DNA from 4 places in the Paenibacillus sp. FSL R7-0210 genome. Region 1 is predicted to be linked to each of the others. Evidence: riboswitches for the same ligand, from Rfam matches in the RefSeq annotation. Region 1 holds a riboswitch; each other region holds the start of a gene.
What was found. A riboswitch is a leader RNA that binds a small molecule or an ion and turns the genes downstream of it on or off. The one in region 1 is predicted to bind thiamine pyrophosphate.
Positions count from the first base shown of each region.

Region 1 (4,209 bases):
CCTTTCCGGGTCCAGGGAGAGATGAAACTGGTCGCGCCAGCGGAACTCGAACCGCGCCTTGGACAGCGCGTTGTCCCGGTCCTGCGCACCCGGATGTCCCTTGGCGAGGTCTGCGGCATGTGCAGCAATTTTGTAGGTAATGACTCCTTCGCGCACATCATTCTTGTCAGGCAGGCCTAAATGCTCCTTAGGTGTAACGTAACACAGCATTGCCGTTCCAAGCCCCCCGATTATCGCTGCCCCGATGGCCGACGTGATGTGATCATAGCCGGGTGCAATATCCGTAGTTAGCGGACCGAGGGTGTAGAAAGGGGCTTCGTGGCAAATCTCAAGCTGCTTGTCCATATTCTCCTTGATCTTGTGCATTGGCACATGGCCCGGACCTTCTACCATAACCTGAACATCGTGCTTCCAGGCAAGCGCCGTCAGCTCTCCCAGCGTCTCCAGCTCGGCGAACTGAGCTTCGTCATTGGCATCAGCGATAGAGCCGGGACGCAGGCCATCCCCCAGCGAGAAGGCCACATCATACGTCTTCATAATCTCACAGATGTCTTCGAAGTGTGTGTACAGGAAGTTCTCCTGCTGATGGGCCAGGCACCAGGCAGCCATAATCGATCCGCCCCGGGATACAATGCCTGTCATTCTCCGGGCAGTGAGCGGAATATAGCGCCGCAGCACCCCGGCATGAATGGTGAAGTAATCCACCCCCTGCTCCGCCTGCTCAATCAGCGTGTCGCGATAGAGCTCCCAGGTTAAATCCTCAGCTATACCGTTCACCTTCTCCAGCGCCTGGTATATGGGCACTGTCCCGACCGGCACAGGAGAATTGCGGATAATCCACTCCCGGGTGGTATGGATCTTAGAGCCGGTGGAGAGATCCATGATGGTATCAGCCCCCCAGCGGGTCGCCCACCGCATCTTCTCCACCTCCTCTTCAATAGAAGAAGTGACCGCCGAATTTCCGATGTTGGCATTGATCTTCACCAGGAAGTTACGGCCGATAATCATCGGCTCACTCTCCGGGTGATTGATATTGGCCGGAATAATAGCACGGCCCGCAGCCACCTCATCCCTAACGAACTCCGGCCGGATATTCTCCCGGATCGCAATATACTCCATTTCCGGTGTGATGATCCCTTGCCTTGCATAATGCAACTGGGTCACATTGCCGCCTGCATAGGCCCGCCTCGGATTCCTGCACAGTCCTGGATAAGCTTCTGCGGCAGCCCCTTCTCTGCGGATTCCGTTATCCTCCGGCCGGACGGCTCTTCCGGTGTACTCCTCCGAATCGCCACGCTCCGCGATCCAGCTTGAACGGTGCGGCGGCAGCCCCCTCCGAATGTCCATCTCCTCCGCGGCATCCGTGTACATACCGCTTGTGTCATAGACACGCAGCGGAGCATTTTCCTCTTCCCCGGCAACGCCTTCGGTTCTGCTGAGGCTGATCTCCCGCATCGGAACCCGGATATCCGGGCGTGAGCCCTCCACATACACTTTACGGCTTGCGGGGAATCCCGAAAGATCCACCTCTTCGTTTTTACCCATTCCTTTCATTTCAATCTCCTCCTCTTCGCTCTGTACACTCATCAGATAAGAGGTCACGCAGCAGATTGAGCTGAAGAATCTATAGATTCCTGCAAGTCAAAAAGCCGCTCCACCTGGAGCGGCTTTATTAAAGGAACAGCCAAATAAGACTGTATTCAAAAAAGGTCCGACTCCACTTTCCTACGCTGGTATGATCCAGATCAGGTTCAAGGGTCCGGAAATTCAATTTTCCCGTCTCAGCCTATTCAGGCTCCCCTAGTGGGTATCTTATCTAATTAAATACATTTTACCTGTATGGGTAATTCTTGTAAACCCGTTATTTGTCTAGCGATTCGCTCCAGTCGTGCACCATCGTGCCTTCCAGGAACTTCTCGGCATCCATAGCGGCCATACAACCGGTTCCCGCTGCCGATATCGCTTGACGGTAACGGGTATCCTGTACATCGCCACAGGCGAATACACCCGGGATGTTGGTCTCGGTGGTACCCGGGTTGACCACAATATAGCCATTCTCATCCGTATTGATCTGCCCGCCCAAGAAGGCTGTGTTCGGTGTGTGTCCAATCGCTACGAACACGCCGTCTGCCTCCACCAATTCTGTCAGACCTGTCTCATTGTTAAGCACCGTAAGGCCCTTCACTCCGGTCTCTCCTACCGTTACTTCAACCGGTGTGCGGTTCAAGGCCCAGGTTACCTTGCTGTTGTCACGCGCCCGGTCCTGCATGATCTTCGAGGCCCGCAGCTCGGGACGGCGGTGAACCAGCGTTACGCTGGATGCAAAGCGGGTCAGGAAGCTGGCTTCCTCCATGGCGGAGTCTCCGCCGCCGACGACGACAATCTTTTTATTACGGAAAAAGAAGCCGTCACAGGTCGCACAGGTGCTGACCCCGCGTCCCACATTCTCCTGCTCGCCCGGAATGCCCAGATATCTTGCAGAGGCCCCGGTTGAAATAATAACCGACTCCGCTTCCAATACACCCATTCCGTCCACTGTTACCTTGAACGGACGCTGTGAGAAGTCCACCGACTCCACCCAGCCATTCTTGAATTCAGCGCCGAAGCGTTCCGCCTGCTTGCGCATATTGTCCATCAGGTCCGGACCCAGAATCCCTTCAGGGAAGCCTGGAAAGTTCTCCACTTCTGTCGTCGTTGTCAGTTGTCCCCCCGGCTGCAAGCCTTCAATGACCAGCGGGCTCAGGTTCGCACGCGCCAGATAAATCGCGGCTGTCAGCCCGGCCGGGCCTGTTCCGATTACAATCGTTTTGTACATTACATTGGCCTCCTTACAAGTAGGTGTTCTTACAACAGCAATTGCTTCAAATACGGGTAGTGGACGGCGATAAGCCGCCGGTTCCGGGCAGCATCCCCTTGGGTCCGGGAGCAGCCGCAGGCTCCTGCTCTTCGCCGGGCGAGCCGCCGGCTTCATTCAGGTTCTCCCCGATCAGCCGCTGAAGGCTGAACAATGCCGCCTCCTGCAGGCGGTCCTCCTGCAGCGGCTCCTGCTCCAGAACTCCGCGCAGTACCTCGGACATCTCCTCGTCCTCAATCCAGCGGAGAGCCTCGGTCACCTGAAGCTTCGTAGCGGAATCGCCGTAGCGCAGCGCCCAGAAGAACGAGGCGCGCAGCAGCGGATTATTCCGCACTTCTTCAGTGAATCTGCCTGTATTGCCCTTCCACTGCTTCAGCTGCTCCTGGAAGGGCAGCTGATAGTTATAGCTGACAGCAGGCATAGGGTGTCCTTCTGCCCGGGCCTGCTGGAGCTGGGACAGGAAGAACGCCGGGACAGCGGAAGCAGGGTCCAGCTTGGCTGCCTGTCTCCAGCAGCGCAGCGCCTCATCATGTTTTCCGCTATTGCTTGCCGCCGCGGCACAGTAATGATACAGCCCGGCGTCTCCGGCGACCTCCTCGTCCTTCAGCAGACGGCGGAAATGGCTGTAAGCGGCAGCGTGCCGGCCCAGGATACCCATGGTTGTAGCCATTTTGAATACATGCTCCTGATGGAACGGCACCGTTGCTTCAAGCATACCGAGCAGCGTTTCAAGCTGTTCCTTATCTCCTGCATACTGCAGGAAGATGGCCATATTGCACAGAGCGTGCAGATTGCCGGGGTCTTGCTTCAGCACCTCATTCAGACATTCCTTCGCCTTGGCGAACCGGCCCATATAGAAATGAGCTAGTGCCAGATTATTATGCGCAGCCAAAAAATCCGGGGTACCCGCAGTGATCTCCTCCAGCAGCTCTACAGCCTGAGGGAACTTCCCCTCCTCCAGCAGACTCCGCGCCCGGTCATGCTCTACGACTCCCTCACGGCTGCGGATACGCACCAGCGGAGCAGGCCGGTTCAGCTCATATTGCAGCAGCTCCATCAGCTCTTCGGATTCGGTCATGAACTCGCCGTTAGCATCCTCTTCCAAGTAAGTGACCAGCGAGCGCTCCGCCTCTTCAAAGCTTTCCATATTGGCGAAGTTATTAGCCATGTAGAAATGGCATTCTGTCATAGCGGGGTCGATTTTCTCCAGAACATGGATAAGAATCTCGTTAGATGCGGTATAATTGCCCATCTCAGATAATATACCCGCCATATTGCAATGATTCACCGGATTATCCGGCTCATATTCAACAGCTTTGCGAAAATTTCTTAATGCCTTATCATATTGAAAGCGG
Region 1 covers NZ_JBBPAR010000001.1:6,310,117-6,314,325, forward strand. Annotated here, with positions in the region: gene thiC (phosphomethylpyrimidine synthase ThiC) at 1-1,554, opposite strand, end outside; TPP riboswitch at 1,706-1,812, opposite strand; gene trxB (thioredoxin-disulfide reductase) at 1,862-2,815, opposite strand; gene MKY64_RS26600 (tetratricopeptide repeat protein) at 2,862-4,209, opposite strand, start outside.

Region 2 (4,209 bases), 3.3 Mb from region 1:
ATAGTAGTCATGAATAACGTCCTCTTTTCTTCAGAATAATCTTCTCCAGTGCGGCGACAGCCAGAAACAGCAGGATACCGAGCACGGATAACAAGACAACAGCGGCGAACATCTTGGCACTCTGGAGATTCCCTGCCATTCTGCGGCTGAAATAGCCCAGCCCCTGGCTGCCTCCAAGCCATTCCCCAATGGTTGCACCGATCACACAGTACACAGCCGACAGCTTCAGTCCGGAGAAAAAAGAGGGCAGGGCCAGCGGAACGCCCACCTTCCCGAGAATCTGCCAGCGGTTCGCGCCATATGTCAGCAGCAGCTCCCGGTAGGCGTCCGTGTTCTTGGACAAGCCGTCATAGGTGCCGATGACCACCGGGAAGAAAGCAGTCAGGAAGACAACGGCGACCTTACTCCATAGGGTGTAGCCGAACCACATGATGAACAGGGGAGAGAGCGCGATCAGCGGAACCGTCTGGCTGATGATCAGCAGCGGGTACAGCGCCTTGGCCAGCGGACTGAACAGGTGCATGGCGATTCCCAGCAGGCAGCCGCAGACCACAGACAGTGCGAAGCCCGTGAGTACCTCAAGCAGTGTAGCCGGCAGATGCACCCCGAATAACAGGCGGCGTTCCTCCAGCAAGGCCTTGCAGACCGCAGACGGAGCCGGAAGAATGAAGGGAGGAACCAGGCCCAGCCGGGCTACAGTCTCCCAGACTGCAAGCGTCAGCAGGGCGAGCAGGGAAGCCGGACCGTAGTGCTGGAGCAATCTTCTAGGAGCGGCGGTTCTCATATAGCTTCAGCTCCAATTCCTGGCGCAGGGCGGCGAACTGCGGTAGATAGTTCAGACTGTGATGGCGCGGACGGGGGAGACCGGCTGGGAATTCCTGCATCCCGCCGCCGCCACTGCCCGTCATTAGATAGATTCTGTCACTGAGCAGCAGAGCCTCCTCCAGATCATGGGTGATGAACAGCACCGTCTTGTCCAACTCCGCCCATAACTCGAGCAGCCAGCGCTGCAGTGAGCGCTTGGTAATGGCATCGAGCGCCCCGAACGGCTCATCGAGCAGCAGCAGGTCATTCCCCGCCGCCACGGTGCGGAGGACCGCCACGCGCTGGCGCATCCCGCCGGACAGCTCCTGGGGATAAGCCCCTTCGGTTCCCTCTAGGCCGAAGCGTTGCAGCAGGGTAAGAATCTCGGCCACGGCGGCCGCTTTGGGACGGCTGCGCTTGAGTTCCCAGGGCAGCAGACAGTTGTCCAGCACGGTCCGCCAAGGCAGGAGAAGATCCTGCTGCGGCATGTAGGCCACACTGCCCAGCCTCTTCGCTGCTGTAGCGGACTCGGCTCCGTTCAGCGTAATCCTGCCGTTGTCCGGCTCCAGCAGGCCGGCGATGATTTTGAACAAGGTGCTTTTGCCGCATCCGCTTCCGCCTACGACAGAAATGAATTCGCCGCGCTGCACATTCATGGATAGCTCTGAGAAGACGGGTGTCCGGGACGAACCGGTCCCGAAAGCATAGGATAGATTGCTAATGTTGATCATAAGACTATGTACAAGCCTCCCCGGATTGAAATAGAACCTGCGAGGAGCACAAAAAAGCCCCATTCATTCCCGGAGGCAATGAATGGGGCGGAAGGTACAGTCGGCTGCGGCCCTGTGACGGGAACCACTGATACATTCTGCTCCACTTCCCTCCGCTGGTATGATCCAGATCAGGTTCAAAGGGTCCGGAGCTTAAGCTCCGTCTCAGTCGGCCGACTCCCCTAGTGAATTAACAGGTGTTATTGAATTCGTAATTGCTACTTAATATACCACAAATTCCCCTCTTGTAAAGAGCAGGCGGTCAGCGCTTCGCCAGACCGGTCACGAACAAGGTGACGATGCCCCGGGAGATGTCCAACTTGGAGGAGTGGTGCCGCTTTTGCTCATACAGGTACAGATCAGGGCTGAGAACAGAGATTAAGGCCGTGGCCGCAAAGGCAGGATCAATGTCAATAATCTCATCGCCCTCCGCAGCACGCTGCAGCAGCTCTGTCATCATCACCCCCAGCCGCTGAAAAAAAGGATGCTCAAACTGGGTCAGCTGCTTCTTACCTGTGAACTCGGCTTTGATCATATTCAGCAGCTCGGCATACTGCTCAATGAAATCGGCAATCTGCTCAATGCTGCTCTGCAGCTGAGCGAGAGCCGGAGCTTCACCGGCACTGGCAGCCACCTGCTGCTCCAGCCCGGACAGGAATTGATCTGCGCTGCCCTTCAGCAGTGCAGAACAGATCTCACCCTTGTCCGTGAAGCGGCGGTACAGGGAGCCTTGTCCTATGCCTGCCCGCTTGGCAATGCTGTACATGCTGACTGCCTCAAGTCCGCTCTCGGTGAACAACTGGCGTGCAGCTTCAAGAATCCGCTGTACATAAGGATCGGCGGACTCGGGCGGAGCGGATTCTTTGGCTTGCGGAGCTGAGCGCGGGAGCTGTGCAGCATCGGTGTCTGGCTTTTTCATGAGAACCCCTTTCAGAAATAAATCAGCGATTTACAGAAAAATAAATAAAAGAATTGACACAACGGACAATTGTCCGTAGACTATGAATTGCACTTACGGACAGTTGTCCGTTCACTCATTATATAGAACAATCTGCCCGCAGGTCAATGTAGAACGCGGACAGCTCAGGAGGAGAAGAGACATGGATCAGACCTTGAAGCAGGAAGCCGATTTCCGGCTGTCCAGCATTCTGGTTCCGCTGCTGGCCATTATTGCCGGAGTATTTATGGTTGTGCTGGACAGTACGGCGATGAATGTAGCCTTGTCCAGGCTGGTGGTGGATTTCAAGACGGACCTGCATACGCTGCAGTGGGTAGTTACCGGATATATGCTGGCTCAGGCTTCAGTTATTCCGCTGTCAGGCTGGCTGTCTGACCGGTTCGGGGCCAAGACGGTCTTCCTGACGGCGGTAATTGTGTTTACGATAGGCTCGATTCTGTGCGCTACACCAAGCAGCGCCGAATGGCTGATTGTGTTCCGGGTCATTCAGGGACTTGGCGGCGGCTGTGTGCTCCCTGTCGGGATGGCCTATGTGTACAGACTGGCTCCCAAAAGTAAGGTTGGCGTTGTCATGGGGATTATGGGCATTCCCGTCCTGTTCGCACCCGCTATTGGTCCGGTATTGTCGGGCTGGCTGGTTGAATACCATTCCTGGCGCTGGATCTTCCTCATTAATATTCCGATTGGCATCATTGCTGTGCTGATCGGACTGCGCAAGCTGCCGAATGCGGCGAAGAACAGCGTGCCCGGCATGGATAAGCTCGGTATGGTTCTTGGCCCGCTGGCGTTTGCTTCGCTCACTTACGGGGTCAGCCAGGGCGCGCAGAGCTGGACCTCTGAGAAGACGCTGATCGGGCTGCTGCTGGGCGCTGTGGCGCTGATCGCTTTTGTCATCGCTGAACTGCGCTCCAAGACACCGCTGCTGGAGCTGCGGATTCTGAAATCCGTTGATTTCACGACAGGGATCATCGTGCAGTGGATTGCCCAGTTCGGCTTATATGGCGCGTTATTCCTGCTCCCGCAATTTCTGCAGCAGGCCCGCGGCTTCGGCGCATTTGATACCGGCCTGACGCTGCTGCCGCAAGCGATCGCTTCCGGGCTGATGATGCCAATTGCCGGAATACTGTTCGACCGGATCGGTGTGCGCTGGCTCGTGGTCTGCGGTCTCAGTCTGGTCTCCGGTGCGTTATTCCAGTATTCCCATGTGGATCTTACCACGCAGAGCCGCGACCTGATCCTTCCGCTGATCATGTGCGGGGCCGGAATGGGTATGATGATGATGCCGATGAATACGCATCTGCTCAACAAGGCGCCAAGCCATCTGGTGAACCGGGTAACCTCGCTGACGAATTCGATGCAGCAGGTGATTACCTCGCTGGCCGTCTCGACGCTGGTTACGATTCTGACGGCAAGAACAACGGCGCGCGGTACCGAGATGCAGGAGGCCGCTGCCGCTGCCGGAAAGAGTACCGCAGGCGCTTCGCAGGATGCCTTGCTGCTGGCTAAGCAGACGGTATTGTCGCAGGGCTTCGCGGACACGTTCCACATTATGATGTTTGTCGCGCTTGGCGGTGCGGTCCTTGGACTGCTGCTGCGCCGGGGCCGCCATTCCGGAGCTGAGCGTTCCAAGGAAAAGGCGGCACCGGAAATCATGCACGTATAGCTATGCCCACACAG
Region 2 covers NZ_JBBPAR010000001.1:2,966,477-2,970,685, reverse strand. Annotated here, with positions in the region: gene MKY64_RS12935 (ABC transporter substrate-binding protein) at 1-11, opposite strand, end outside; gene MKY64_RS12930 (ABC transporter permease) at 8-784, opposite strand; gene MKY64_RS12925 (ABC transporter ATP-binding protein) at 765-1,535, opposite strand; TPP riboswitch at 1,666-1,768, opposite strand; gene MKY64_RS12920 (TetR/AcrR family transcriptional regulator) at 1,837-2,493, opposite strand; gene MKY64_RS12915 (DHA2 family efflux MFS transporter permease subunit) at 2,675-4,195, shown strand.
Region 2: another riboswitch for thiamine pyrophosphate. It lies ahead of MKY64_RS12925 (ABC transporter ATP-binding protein); the one in region 1 lies ahead of thiC (phosphomethylpyrimidine synthase ThiC).

Region 3 (4,209 bases), 2.4 Mb from region 1:
GCCGGTGACAGCAGTGCCATCAGCCCCTCTTCATCGACCCGCTCTGCACGAAGCGCGCGCTTCACATCCTCTGCCGTATACCGGCTCCATAACGCTTCGTAAGGCAGCTGCTCCAGCCGGGTCATCGTCTCATAAAAGCTCATAACCGTTCTCTCCTCCCTATTCCATCTGTCAGGCCAAGAACCCGGTCAACGGTGAAGAGGCTGCCGCCGTCTCTTCCACAGGCCCCAGTCCGGCGAGATAAGCCTTGCGCCCTGCGGCTACCGCGTCACGGAAGGCTTCTGCCATCAGCAGCGGATCCGAGGCGGTGGCAATCGCTGTATTAAGCAGCACCGCTGCGGCCCCCATCTCCATCGCCTCAGCCGCCTCGGACGGTCTGCCGATTCCGGCATCCACGATCACCGGCAGATTCGTCTCGGAGATCAGAATCCGGATCAGTTCCTTGGTCTGCAGTCCGCGGTTGGACCCGATCGGCGCTCCCAGCGGCATCACGGCCGCAGCCCCCGCTGCCTTCAACCGCAGGGCGGCGGACAGGTCAGGACTCATATACGGAAGCACCACGAAGCCCTCTGCTGCAAGGATCTCGGTCGCCCGGATGGTCTCGGTATTATCCGGCAGCAGATATTTCTGGTCGTTGATGACCTCAATCTTCACCCAGTTCCCCAGCCCCGCCGATCTCGCCAGCCGGGCAATCCGTACTGCTTCCTCTGCGGTGCGCGCACCGGAGGTATTAGGCAGTAAGGTCATATGGGAAGGAATATGGCTGACAATATTGTCACTGCTCTCCGGGTCCACCCGGCGCAGAGCAACGGTAATGACCTGTGAGCCTGATCGCGTAATCACCTCGGGAATGAGGGTGTTGCGGCTGTATTTTCCGGTACCAATGAACAGTCTGCTGGTTAGAGTCACTCCGCCAATCATCAATGGATCTTGCATGTTAACGCCTCCTGGGATAAGTCTTCGTGTTCAGCCTCCGCCTACAAAATGAACCAGCTCCACCCGGTCCCCCTCACTGAGCAGTGTTTCTCCGTAAACCTCTCTGCCAGCAAGCTCACCATTCAGCTCGACAATCACCAGCTTACCGGCCCACTCGGGCCGGGAGAGCAGATCCTCCAGTGTCCGGCAGCTCTCTTCGATTCTTTGCCTCTTTCCGTTAACGGTCACATTCATGCCTGTTCACCTCCTGCTGTGCCCTGTGTTTGAGCCATATCCAGCGCTTCAGCCAGCTCCGCTGCCCTGTCCCTGTGGACCGCTTCCCTGTACGCCATGGCCGCTGCCACCGGGTCCGGGGCTCCGCAGATCCCCGACATGACAGCAATGCCAGCCGCCCCTTGGGCCAGCACCGCTCCGGCATTACCCGGGGTAATCCCTCCAAGCGCAATCAGCGGGATGCGGCTCCAGCGGACAGCCTCGGCCAGTTGCGCAAGTCCCCGTGCCTGCTGTCCGGGCTTACAGGCCGTCGGGAAAACATGCCCGTAGAGGCAGAAGTCTGCTCCCCGCCTTCCAGCCTCCGCCGCCTCTTCCCGCGAGTGTACCGACCTGCCGATCCGCAGGCCCGGTGCAAGCCCGCGTGCTGCGGCTGGCGGAAGGCTATGCCAGGCCAACTGTACACCGCCTGCCCCAGCGGCCAAGGCAATATCGATCCGGTCATTAATGACCAGCTTCGAAGGCGGAACCCCGGCCTGAAGCATCTGCTGCGCCGCCGCCAGCAGTTCGCGGGCGGACATGGCTTTTTCCCGGAGATGGATATAATCCACCATGGGATGTACCGCCGCAGCCAGCTCCGCAAGCTTCTCAGGGTGGAGCCGACCGTCTGAGATGACATGAATTTCGTGCAACGCCTTTCCCCCTCCCGTCTGTCCCAGCTCACACTACACCTCTCCACAACACAAAAAAGACCGCCCCCGTAAAGGAAGCAGTCTGGAATAGAAACAGGAATACCGGTATTAGCCGTATACCCCCGCTGCAATATTCGTTCTCCACTTCCCTACGCTGGTATAACCCAGATCAGGTTCAAAGGGTCCGAGCAGATACGCCCGTCTCAGCCTTGCGGCTCCCCTAGTGATCGTTCTATGCGGTTGTTTGGCCTTGCTTTTTGTATATTAGCATATAATTCCTGTTAGAGCTATTCTTTCGTAGATTTTACTTCAATTACAAAAGCCACGGATGAACTCCCTTCTGAAAATTTACCATCCTCGGATGTCCAGAATGCTGATATGCCGTAGTAATAAACGCCTTGTTCTTTTGGAGCATTAAAAGAGCCGTTCTTCAATGGAATTTGCACTTCTTTATCATCGACAAATTGCTGAACGGTTAACCCGCCGGGTGCCGGTTTATAAGTAAAAGCAACATCGATCCCCCCCTCAGGGGCTATAACAGTGGGAGTAACCCCCTGTACCAAGGATTGTCCTCCTGTATAATCTGCACATCCTAATTTTCCCCAGCAATAGCTGCCTTGGGTAACCGGAATTTGGGTTTTCCCGGAAGTAACAAGGGGTAGCGGCGGCGATTCCTGTGTAATTCTAATCCCAATGCTTTTTGCATATCCTTCCAATCTTGTGTTTTCCACAACTCTCCCTGCAAAAGGAGTCCAATAAATGAACACTACCAGAAAAATTAAAATCCCCGCTGCAGATAGAATGAATCCTTTTTTTCTAAGCATCCCTATCCCCTTTTCATATCAAATTATCTAAATAGACGGAAATATATTGTAATAGTTACAAGCGCAGAAAAAAAGCCTGCCGGCAAGCGGTTAGGCTTTTTTAAAATAAAATTTATATGTTGCACACAAATCTGCATCCAGATCTTATTCTGCACCCATTATCCGTTGACAACCTCGCCGCCGTTCACATGCATCACCTGTCCGCTCACATAGGAGGAATCGTCCGAGGCCAGGTATACATACGCCGGTGCCAGCTCTTCAGGCTGCCCCGGGCGCTTCATCGGCTGGGTGCCGCCGAACTCACTGACCTTCTTCGCGTCAAAGGTGGACGGAATCAGCGGGGTCCAGATCGGTCCGGGCGCTACCGCGTTCACGCGGATGCCCTTATCGGCCAGATTCATTGACAGCGAACGGGTGAAGCTGAGAATGGCTCCTTTGGTGGACGAATAGTCCAGCAGCTGCGGGCTGCCGCGATACGCCGTGATGGAGGTCGTGTTAATGATCGTAGCGCCTTTTTTAAGATGAGGCATAGCTGCCTTCGTCAGGTAGAACATGGAGAAAATATTCGTCCGGAACGTACGCTCCAGCTGCTCCGCTGTAATGTCCTCAATATGGTCCTGCGGATGCTGCTCCGCCGCATTGTTAATCAGGATGTCAAGCTTGCCGAGTCCTTCAACGGTTTGGCGAATCAAGCTCTGACAGAAGCATTCGTCCCCGATATCCCCGGCGATCAGAATACACGTTCTGCCCTCCTGCTCCACCTGGCGCTTGGTCTCTTCCGCATCCTCATGCTCGTTCAAGTAGGAGATCACCACATCCGCGCCCTCCTTGGCAAAATGCACGGCAACCGCACGCCCGATCCCGCTGTCGCCTCCGGTAATGAGCGCGGCCTTGCCCAGCAGCTTGCCTGCTGCCTTGTACGCAGGTGTCTCAAACTCCGGGAGCGGGTTCATCTCACTCTCAATTCCCGGGCGCTGATCCTGTACCTGCGGGGGCAGAGTTTTGACAGGTTGTTTGTTAGTGTCTGGCATAATCCATTCTCCTTTCGCTGTCCACAGTATTGTTGATTAATCATGTTAGCATGGCTTAAGGTCTGGTGTTTATGCACAGGCAGTGTGCCTGCTTGACTGTACGTTATGTTACTTACCACACTTGGCAGCCGCCCAAACAGCCAATCTTCATTCAACGGTGCCTATATCGGAACGGTAGTACGGTAAGCAACGAACGTTTCCAAAAAGAATATTATCTATATCCGCTAGGGGGAATGTCCTATACTTTGTGGGGAACGACAACTACCTTAACTGAGGGGACGCTTCTATCATGGGAAATGAGCGCATCTTGCTGACGAACGGAACTGTAATCGATGGAACCGGACAGCAGCCGCTGCATCATGCAAGCATTGAGATTGTTAATGGCCGTTTCGGCACCATAACACAGTATAGTGACATTAACGGGAGAATCGGGCATGACTCCGCAACAACAGTGATCGACCTTGAGGGTCTGTTCCTTTTGCCGGGGTTTATTCACACCCATGCCCATACCAGCTT
Region 3 covers NZ_JBBPAR010000001.1:3,955,517-3,959,725, forward strand. Annotated here, with positions in the region: gene thiH (2-iminoacetate synthase ThiH) at 1-143, opposite strand, end outside; gene MKY64_RS16985 (thiazole synthase) at 172-936, opposite strand; gene thiS (sulfur carrier protein ThiS) at 967-1,170, opposite strand; gene MKY64_RS16995 (thiamine phosphate synthase) at 1,167-1,838, opposite strand; TPP riboswitch at 1,968-2,070, opposite strand; gene MKY64_RS17000 (hypothetical protein) at 2,126-2,662, opposite strand; gene MKY64_RS17005 (SDR family oxidoreductase) at 2,821-3,693, opposite strand; gene MKY64_RS17010 (amidohydrolase family protein) at 3,983-4,209, shown strand, end outside.
Region 3: another riboswitch for thiamine pyrophosphate. It lies ahead of MKY64_RS16995 (thiamine phosphate synthase); the one in region 1 lies ahead of thiC (phosphomethylpyrimidine synthase ThiC).

Region 4 (4,209 bases), 330 kb from region 1:
GGCTGAGAATCAGCAGCGGATAGAGCGCTCGCTTGACCCAGGGCAGCAGATGCAGCAGCAAGGCGGTGAGCAGGCCGATGCCTGTGCCGACCGGGAAGCCGATCAGGGTCAGCCGCAGCGTGGCGGCGGTGTGCTCCCAGATCCCGGAGGCGTTAATCTTCGTCTCACGCGCGATATCCGCGGGGCTGGGCAGCTGGTAAGCCGGGATATCGAACAGCATGACCGATAGCTGCCATATCCCGACAAAAAAGAGGACCGCCACAAAGGGCGGCCACACTAGCTTCCAGGTGCTTCTCACGGCCGGTATTTCTCCGTCAGCTTCTCCATGCTGATGCCGCCCGGATTATGGGCGATCTTGATCTGTGAGATGACACTAGGACTGCCGGAAGCGATCAGCGCCTCATGCATATCACGCACAATATCCAGCAGCTCGGACAGCTCGCCTTCCATCGTGGTCTCCAGCGGATTCACCTGATGCTTCACGCCTGACTTTTGAATCACCTCTATAGCCTTGTCCACGTAAGGGATGGAATCCTCGTTGTTCGGTGTCTTGGGAATTACCTGAATGCTAAGCAGTGTGTTAGCCATGATCAATCATTCCTTTCAAGTTAAGTATAAGATTCCCGGCATGCGGGTTCATTATGATTCCGGCAAAAATTCATTCGTAAACGTACTCTCCGCATCCAGCGGCTTATCCAGCAGCTTCAGGCCGTACATCCAGTCGGCGTAATTCTTCCAGATCTCAAGCTTCTGCTCACCCCAGCGCGGGGCGTCGTCCTTGTATTTCGGGCTAAGCCATTTCTGGCTGGCCAGCACCAGCTTGGGGTCCAGATCAGGTACAGCATCCGACAGTACCGTCGCGGCTTCTTCCGGGTTATCGATAGCGTACTGATAACCCTTGGACGTAGCCTTAAGGAAGGCCTTCACCACTTCAGGATGCTCGGCGATCTCCTTCTCGCTGGTGGTCAGCACCGGTGTGTAGTAATCAAGCTGCGGCGCATAATCCTTAAGATAGAGCATATCCAGCGGCTCCCCGCGCAGTTCGGCTTCCACACCGGTCCAGGCGTAGAAGATCCAGGCGAAGTCAATATCCCGCTTCACAGCTGTGAAAAAGTCCGCTTCGCCGATATTCACCAGCTTCACCTTGGAGACATCCCCGCCTTCGGGGTCCATAATGGCTTTCATGGCAGCCTGCTCCGCAGGGGAGCCCCAGCCTCCGTACGTTTTGCCTTCAAAATCCTTCGGCGTCTTAATATTGCGGTCCTTCGGAGCCGCAAAGCCCGAGGTATTATGCTGAATGATTGCAGCAATCGACACCAGCGGCACATCCTGCAGGCGGGCCAGGGTCAGCGCCTCCTGGGCGCTGATGCCGAACTGGGCTTCGCCGGAAGTGACCATTGTATCCGACCCGGCAGCGCCTGGCTGTACAATCTGTACGTCAAGACCTTCCTCCGCGTAATAGCCCAGCTCCTTGGCTGCATACAGGCCGGTATGATTCGTGTTCGGCGTCCAGTCCAGGGCAATCTTGACCGGAGTCAGCGCCTTAGGTGCATCTGTGGGTGCGGCTGCGGTTGCATCAGGTGCAGCCGTACTGTTCCCGGCAGCAGGTGCGCTGGCCCCCGCATTGCCGCTGTTGTTCCCGCCGCCACATCCCGCGACCGTGAGAACCAGCATGGAACTGAGCAGCAGCATTACTGTTTTTTTGACTCCCATTTCTCTTTTTCTCTCCTTCCAGCAACCCCTGGTCTTCAGAGCTTACAGAAACCCTATTCCTGTACATCCATATAATCAAAAAAGCGTCCCGAAGATCGGGACGCCAGTTACTTGCGTGAGGGGAATTCAGCTTCAGTACCGCTTAAGGCACTGTGCCGAATGAAGATTCCTACGCTGGCATTATCCAGATCAGGTATAAGGGTCAGTATCTTGTGGGATACAATCTCAGCCGGCCAATTCCAGCACCCCTGGTTCTATAAAGTTCACGGGTATTGCTATGTTCTTACGGTGTATTATAGACGGCAGCTTCGACATTGTCCACCCTCTGTGTCTTAATCCCTCGTATAATGCCGCTTCTTGCGGCGGCTGCGGATGCCGTTCCAGATCTCTCTCAGCGTTAAGCCGACACTGACGGTGATCCCTGAGAAGGTCAGGAACAGAGCCAGATACTCGAACGCGGAGTACTCCAGCATTTTGCTCCAGTCAATCTGGCCCTTCAGATCCTCGATGACCTGATTCATCCCGTAAATTCCGCTGATAACCGTAAATACGGTGAGCACCATCAGGAGCGTATCCCGCCGTTTGGCCTGGAATTTGTCCTGGTACTGGAACAGGTCATTCAGGGTCATTTTCACCTCATCGAACAGCGCATCATTGCCATATACCTTACGCAGCTGAAAAAAAATCTCCCGCCCCTGCGACTGTGAAATCAGCTCCAGGAAGTAGAATTTGGCCGAGAATTTGTTGATCAGGAAGATCAGATTCTCGATCTCGTCGTTGTCGTGGTTGATGCGCAGCCGGGAGTGGAGGTTGGCGAGCTTCAGCAGCACGATTTTATGAAAAATACTCAGCAGCATTCCGTAATAATACTCTCCGTACATCTGGCTGATCAGGCCTGCGGCAATCTCCGGCTTCGCCCGGCTCACGCAGCAGAAGGTCTGCTCATTGGTCATATAGTAGGTGTCCGGCCCCCAGCGGCTATAGCAATGCTCCCGGGTGTACTGCTTGATATAATCCGGATCACTTGCACTCATGTAGGGGCTGCCGTCGATGGTCAGACCATCCACCTGAGAGGCACGGTAGAGCATTTCGACACTGATCTCTTCCTCGTCCTCAGGGAGATTAACGCCGTAGAAGGCCTGCACCAGCATCCGTTCATCAACGAAGAAGGGCAGGGTCTCGAAATAATTGCCATTGGTCTCCGCAGGATCGAGATACGGCTCCAGCCCGGCTGCCAGATGCCTGAACACGAAGTCCTCCACCCGGGCAAAAGACTTCTTATGACAATGGATGAAGGTATGCTCATCCTGAACGCTTACATCCTCCAGGTTGCGGAAACGGTCGGCGAATTCGAGCACCATGCTGAAGGGGAGATTCTCTTCCTCAATAGCCACTCTTACCGTCAGGAAGCCCAGCTCGAACGGGCAGAGGAACACATCTGTCGACAGCACGCGGAAGGGAACCGTCTGAAAGGGCATTTGCAGCCCGCACAGCAGATCACTCACCCGGGAAAAGCGGCGGAAGGAATCCCTGTCCTTCTCATGCGGAAACAAGACATGGGCGGCAAAAGGAAGATAGCTGCGCTCCATTTTCTCATGGGATACACAGTGGTTCTCTCCGTAATAGGCATGCTCCAGTTCCTTGTTCTCAAGAAAAAAACGCGTAAATCCATCCTTCTGTAAACTCTCAATCAGCTCTTCATCGACCTCGGCCTTGATGGAGAAGGGGAAAATGAATTGCAGCAAGGCGGTATGCAGAGTGGGCTCAGAATGCAGTTCAGCCATATGTGGGTTCCATCCTTATTCACAGAATATGGACCTTGTTGTATACAATTACCCGATTCTCCAGGCGGTTACGCTCAGCACGAATAACAGCGCGGCAAAAGCGGCCAAAAGTCCCGAGGTCTGGGCGATCTGCAGATGATCCATGGACCAGCCGGTCAGCAGCGGCAGCACCGCGCCGCCGATTCCGCCGGAGGCGATCATAATGCTCGGCGTGGATTCTTCCGCGCCGGGCAGCAGCTTGCTGGAGAAGACCAGCGCGATGGAGAAGATGCCGGACATGAACAGGCCAAGCAGCAGGATGATGGCAAAGGCGGCAAGCCGGTGACCGGCGAACGGGAAAATAATAAGCAGCAGCAAAGCGGCAAAGCAGCTGACGAGCACATAGATGCGGTAGGAGATCTTCTCGGCGATGACACCGGCGAACAGTCTGCCTGCCGACATGGCAAGCCAGAAGAAGGTCACCGTGAGCGCAGCCGCGGCCTCGCTCATGCCCAGCTTCGCGATGAAGATCGCCGGCATGAAATTCACCAGGCTCATCTCAGTGCCTACATAGAGAAAGAAGAACAGAATGAACAAGCCAAGCACCACCCATTGCTTGCCCTTGTAGGGCAAGGACAACCGTCTCGTAGTTCCCGCTGCCGCAGCGCGGTCAGGGCGGGCAGGCCGCTCATTCAGCGCGCTGTCCAGCGGGCCGAATCTGCTCTTCGCCCAG
Region 4 covers NZ_JBBPAR010000001.1:5,978,210-5,982,418, reverse strand. Annotated here, with positions in the region: gene MKY64_RS25250 (ABC transporter permease) at 1-298, opposite strand, end outside; gene MKY64_RS25245 (thiamine-binding protein) at 295-588, opposite strand; gene MKY64_RS25240 (ABC transporter substrate-binding protein) at 640-1,713, opposite strand; TPP riboswitch at 1,863-1,973, opposite strand; gene MKY64_RS25235 (hypothetical protein) at 2,046-3,497, opposite strand; gene MKY64_RS25230 (MFS transporter) at 3,546-4,209, opposite strand, start outside.
Region 4: another riboswitch for thiamine pyrophosphate. It lies ahead of MKY64_RS25240 (ABC transporter substrate-binding protein); the one in region 1 lies ahead of thiC (phosphomethylpyrimidine synthase ThiC).